DNA from 2 places in the Paenibacillus sp. TSA_86.1 genome. Region 1 is predicted to be linked to the other one. Evidence: riboswitches for the same ligand, from Rfam matches in the RefSeq annotation. Region 1 holds a riboswitch; the other holds the start of a gene.
The links. Region 1 has a riboswitch for glycine ahead of sdaAB (L-serine ammonia-lyase, iron-sulfur-dependent subunit beta). Riboswitches for the same ligand answer to the same signal wherever they lie in the genome.

Region 1 (3,137 bases):
TGAAAAAGCCTGAAATAAACTCACCTACCTCATCCTGATACGACGGTCGATAGCCAATAGTTAGCTTAGCTGATCTACGATCCTAAACTAAACTAAAACAAGCGCCCTTCATACCTGAGCTGTTCAGGTTGAAGGACGCTTGTTTACTTTAATTTATTCTAAACCCTCGATCCGGCAAGCTCTGATTACTTACCATCCATTTTCGGTTGTAGTCCTGATGCTTCTGAATCGGTTTCTGATGTCTCTTCCGGCTCTGCCCGCTTCGCCTTAGGTTTCGCCAGCTTCTGCATCATCTTGCGGCCTGTAGGTGTCTGGGCCAGCCCGCCTTGCGCTGTCTCGCGGTGACGGCTTGGCATGGCACTGCCTACCTCCAGCATAACGTCGATCACTTCGTCCGACGGAATGGCACTGCGTACGCCAGCGAGCGCCATATCAGCCGCAGCCAGTGCAGTAACGGCTCCGAGTCCGTTGCGCACAATACAAGGAATCTCTACAAGCCCGGCAACCGGATCACAGATGAGGCCCAGTGTATTTTTCAAAGCCAAGCCCACAGCATGCACGACCTGCTCCGGTGTTCCTCCACGAAGTTCCACCATGGCTCCGGCAGCCATGCCGATCGCAGAGCCAACCTCGGCCTGACAACCACCCTCGGCACCAGAAATAAACGAATTGTTGGCAATAACATAACCGATAGCCCCCGCGCAGAACAATCCATTCACCAGATGTTCATCCGTCCAGCCAAAGCGTTCCTGCGAGCTGATAAACACACCCGGAATGATGCCGCAAGATCCTGCCGTCGGCGTAGCCACGATTCGTCCCATCGAAGCGTTCACTTCCGATACACACAGTGCATAAGCCATGGCAAGGGCAGAAGCATCACCAGAACATGTCTCGCCTTGGCGAATGTATTCGGCCATCTTTTTCCCGTCTCCGCCTGTCAGTCCGCTACGTGAGGTTGTATCTTCTGTAAGTCCTTTACGAACGGCTTCCTTCATCACCTGGTAGTACTCCGACATCTGTTTCACCACGTCGGCTTCCGGTGTATTCGTCTCTTGCACCTGCTCTTCAATCATCAGCTGTGCAATCGTTTTGGACTCCGCAGTGCAGATGGTATTCAATTCATGCAAATGTTTAAACCGCATTCGGATCAACCCCTCTCTTCAGATCAATCACACGAATATTGAGCACATGATCCAGGGAACGCAATCTTTTCAAAATCTCTTCACTTGGCGGAGCATCCATCTCCATTGCAGTAAGCGCTTCACCATCACGGGCTTTCCGATCCACTTGCATATACCCGATGTTCACTCCGGAAGAGCTGATCGTTGAGGTTACGGATGCCAGAACACCCGCTTTATCCGCATGGCGCAAAACAAGTGTCGGGAACTCCCCGCTAATCTGTACGCGAAAATCATTCAGTGCATGCACGGACACACTACCACCGCCGATGGAGGCCCCTGTTAATGAGCATTCCCGTTCGCCGTGCCACAATTCAATCTTGACCGTATTGGGATGAGGGGCCGGCAGACCGCTCGTGTAAAATTCAACCTCCATACCCGCTTCATCTGCATACTGTTCCGCATCCGGTATACGCGGATCATCTGTGACATAATCGAGCAGGCCTCCGATCAGTGCCAGATCCGTTCCGTGTCCCTGATAGGTGTCCGCAAATGAGCCGTATAACGTGAGCCGTGCACGTTCAGGCGTGCATCCTAGCCACTGACGCGCAATTCGGCCCAGTCTTGCAGCACCCGCTGTATGTGAACTGGATGGCCCCGTCATGGACGGACCAATAATTGAAAAAACATCTTTAAATCGCACCTTGTAACCCTCCAATTGGTTTCGTCGTCATCGTCCTCCAAACAAGAAGACCACCATTATGTTCCTGATTTACTGAATGATGACATGAAAAAAGGACAGAAGAAGGCCGTTAGCCCTCTCTCTGTCCTTGATACCTGAGAGTTTCATGATCGCAGCATCGGCTAAAACAGATCAAGTACATTCACATACAAGTCTATTCACCGTGCTGACCCATCATATTCCCCTTGGGTGGCGCTTCTTCCGCGCACTCTCCAGAGTTGCGTCCAACGACGGTACGTTTACCTGAGAGATTAACAGTTATGCCGGGTGCATAACTACTTGCTCCTTCGGTGCCTCAAGCTGGCCTGTATAGTACAGATCTGCATCGATACGATGCATCATATCGATCTATCCCCGTATTTATTCAGCCCGTTTAGGTCTCTCCCGCTCGTTATCATTCGCTGTATTCTGTTCATTCATAATAAAAGTTAATCATTCTGGCATGTATTCAATCATATACAGCGTAATATGCCGCACTGTATATGTCAACAAAAGTGACGTATTGGAAGCCTGCTTTTGGCGTAATACTTCCAAACTATATCTGGTCACATCCGTATCTTGAACCGTACAGACAGAAGATGCGAAGGATATTACTCCCGCTTGTTATATATATGCAATTTTTAAAGGGATTGTTTCAAAATCAACAAATATTCAAATAAAAAAAGCATAACCACCCGAACGTTTCCGCTCGGGCGTTACACTTTCTTATCTTTAACCAAAACGCCCCATAATATATTCCTGCGTCAGACGATTGTCCGGGTTGGTAAAAATGTGCTCCGTCTCACCGTGTTCAATCAGACTACCGAGATAAAAATAAGCCGTATAATCCGAGATGCGCGCCGCCTGCTGCATGTTATGGGTAACAATAACGATGCGTAGCTCCTGCTTCAGCTCCGAGATCAATTCCTCGACTTTACCCGTAGATACCGGATCAAGGGCAGATGCTGGCTCATCGAGCAAAAGAATCTGCGGGTCAACGGACAATGCTCGCGCGATACAGAGACGTTGCTGCTGACCACCCGAGAGTGCCAAGGCCGATTCATGTAGTCTGTCCTTTACTTCATCCCAAAGTGCTGCGCGGCGTAAGCTTTTCTCCACAATCTCATCCAACGCCTTCTTACTCTTCGTACCGCGGTAGCGGGGGCCAAATGCGATATTGTTGTAGATAGACTTATGAAAAGGATTGGGCTTCTGCCACACCATGCCGATCTTCTGACGAAGCTTGATTACATCCGTACCTGGTTCGTTGAGGTCATTACCATCCATCCAGATGTGTC
Region 2 (3,137 bases), on a different contig from region 1:
TCATATACAACATGCAAAGCAATAAAATAGCTTGGTCGATTTGAACTCTTTTTATTCATGAAATCTACGTCACTTCTACTTGAACACTCACCCATACGCACGAAAAACACATCAAAAAACCTGCATAAGCTATACAGCTCACACAGGTTTGAAGATAAAATGATCTATTCATATGTGATTATATATATGTCCATAAGTACAAATAGACTCGGTGTTTCAGCCTTATTTACTCCTCCGTATGTTTACGGTATGCGTCCGCATTCAGCAATGTAGCTAAAGCAGCTGTTACATCTCCATCCACACGGATTTCAATCATCCAGCCATCTTCATAAGGAGAGCTATTCACCAGTTCTGGCGAGTCCTGTAAAGCTTCATTGACTGCAATAATCGTACCGCTGACGGGTGAGAACAGATCCGACACCGTTTTGACCGATTCAATCGTGCCGATGCTGTCTTCTGCTTTTACACTGGCTTCAAGATCAGGCAACTCTACAAACACAATGTCACCCAGCTGATGCTGTGCGAACTCGGTAATGCCAATACGTACGGTATCCTCCCCTACGGTTTGCACCCATTCGTGCTCTTCACTGTACAGGAAATCATTTCTCAATTCGCTCATCGATATCCGCCTCGCTTTCATTAATGAGTGCATGCGTTCTTTGACCTTCACCTTTTTCCCAAACAACAGCGTATGATATTTCGGATTCAAATGTCAATATAGCTCACAATTAATTTGAAATTCATATCTTACCTTGTGTAACCTCACACCACTCTTTCTGCATATACTGGTGAATATTAACATAGTAAGCGCACTCTTTTCAAATATACGAACATTGACGTTTTCAAATTAAAAAATATTCGTATTTTATATAAGTTTAATGATATCGTTCTTGACATCAACAGTCGATTCACGTTTTAATGATAAGAGCAACTGAAGTTATTGGACTACGTATGAACCGCGGATGAATGTAAAGGGAGAGATTGCCCGTACACCCGGTTTGGGGATGTGCATGAGGCGGCGCCGAAGGAGTAAACCACCGACAAGCGGGGGCGAATCTCTCAGGCAAAAGGACTTTTACAGGACGCAACTCTGGAGAGCATCTAATCGTCCGGTCTGGACGTTATGATCACCCAAGGGGAAACCTGTCTGAACATACGGCGGGGTAACTCTCAGGTACAAGGGACAGAGCCTAAGAATACAGCGTGCTACTTGGCATGCCGGTTCTTTGGCCTGTCCTTTTCCTTTTTCCCAAAAAATGAAATGCAGGATTTAGAATCGTCTACCCGGCAGCGTGCCTTTATAAACGACTAATCAAATACTTATGACTTTACTTATGACTGTACTTGTTACATGACGGAATTGAATCGAATTAAATTGAAACCCGGTTAACAGATTCACTTTTCTATATTCGGCCCGCTTGAGGCCCATGACGAGGTGATTGGATGTCCGATTTGTTAAGAACACCACTCTTCCCCCTATATGCGCAATATGAAGGTGTACGTTGTATTGATTTTGGTGGCTGGGAGCTTCCGGTGCAATTTAGCGGTATTCAAAAGGAACATGAAGCTGTGCGAGAGCGCGCCGGGCTGTTCGATGTATCCCATATGGGCGAATTCACCGTAACGGGTGAACAGGCGGAAGCCTTTTTGCAGCGCATGATGACTAATGATGTGACCGCAATAGGATCAGGTCAGGCCCAATACACGCTGATGTGTTATCCCGATGGCGGTGTAGTGGATGACTTGCTCATCTATAAACTCGCAGAACAACACTACATGCTGGTCGTCAATGCCTCCAATATCGACAAAGATTGGGCATGGTTTCAGGAGCACATTATACCGGGCGTGAACATGACTAACGATTCCGAGCAAACGGCATTACTGGCGTTACAAGGTCCTTTAGCGGTCGATATTCTGGCTAAAGTTACAGGTTCAGAGGTGGATGCCGCCTCCATCGAACCGTTCCGCTTCGTACAGAATGCCGAGGTATGCGGAGTACGACTGTTGCTGTCACGAACCGGTTACACCGGCGAAGATGGCTTTGAGCTGTATGTTGCAGCGGAACAGGCTGCACTTGTATGGAACGGGCTAATGAAAGCAGGTGCTGATGTGGGCCTCGTTCCAGCAGGACTTGGTGCACGCGATACACTGCGATTCGAAGCGAAGTTGCCTTTATACGGTCAGGAATTATCACCAACCGTCTCTCCACTGGAGGCAGGGCTGGGCATGTTTGTGAAACTGAACGCCGGGCCTTTTATCGGACACGAAGCTTTGTTTCAGCAAAAAAATGACGGCCCTGCCCGCAAGCTAATTGGAATCGAAGTGCTGGAGCGCGGCATTCCGCGTCCACATTACCCCATCTATGCGGATGGCGTTCAGATTGGTGAAGTGACAACCGGTACACAGTCGCCGACCTTGAAACGTAATCTGGGCCTCGCTCTGATTGACAGCAACTATACTGCACTCGGTACAGCGCTGGAGATTGAGATTCGTGGCAAAAAGCTGAAAGCCGAGGTCATCAAGACCCCTTTTCATAAACGGACACGTACGCCAAAGACCCCTACCCAAGGAGCTGAGTAAGCATGAGCAAGCACCGCTACATTCCTATGACCGAACAAGACCAGAGCGCAATGCTCGCTACGATTGGTGTAGAAACAATTGAGGATCTGTTCAAAGATATTCCGCAGGAAATTCGGTACCAGGGCGAGTTGCCCGTGTCCTCCAAGCTGGACGAATATGCGTTAACACGACACATGTCGAAGCAGGCTGGCTCGAATGCCAACTTTGAGACACATGCCAGCTTCCTGGGCGCAGGGATCTATGATCATCACATCCCATCTGTCATCAACCATGTCATTTCCCGTTCCGAGTTCTACACGGCATACACCCCCTATCAACCCGAGATCAGCCAAGGAGAACTGCAAGCGATCTTCGAATTTCAATCGTATATCTGTGAGCTGACGGGCATGGCGGTAGCCAATGCCAGTATGTATGATGGCGCAACGGCTTTTGCTGAAGCAGGCAATCTCGCTGCCGCAGCTACACGTCGCAAACAGCTTATCGTATCCCGGGCCGTTCACCCAGAAGCACGTCAGGTGTTGCAGGCCTATGCACATGGCCTCAGTCTGGAGATCGTG

Region 2: it holds a riboswitch for glycine, as region 1 does, so the genes downstream of both, gcvT (glycine cleavage system aminomethyltransferase GcvT) here and sdaAB (L-serine ammonia-lyase, iron-sulfur-dependent subunit beta) in region 1, are expected to answer to the same signal.

Annotation. Positions count from the first base shown of each region.
Region 1 covers NZ_JBQZGE010000007.1:141,327-144,463, reverse strand. Annotated here, with positions in the region: gene sdaAA (L-serine ammonia-lyase, iron-sulfur-dependent, subunit alpha) at 186-1,142, opposite strand; gene sdaAB (L-serine ammonia-lyase, iron-sulfur-dependent subunit beta) at 1,132-1,821, opposite strand; glycine riboswitch at 1,941-2,078, opposite strand; glycine riboswitch at 2,083-2,257, opposite strand; gene pstB (phosphate ABC transporter ATP-binding protein PstB) at 2,572-3,137, opposite strand, start outside.
Region 2 covers NZ_JBQZGE010000003.1:88,876-92,012, reverse strand. Annotated here, with positions in the region: gene gcvH (glycine cleavage system protein GcvH) at 227-619, opposite strand; glycine riboswitch at 963-1,085, shown strand; glycine riboswitch at 1,089-1,189, shown strand; gene gcvT (glycine cleavage system aminomethyltransferase GcvT) at 1,444-2,580, shown strand; gene gcvPA (aminomethyl-transferring glycine dehydrogenase subunit GcvPA) at 2,583-3,137, shown strand, end outside.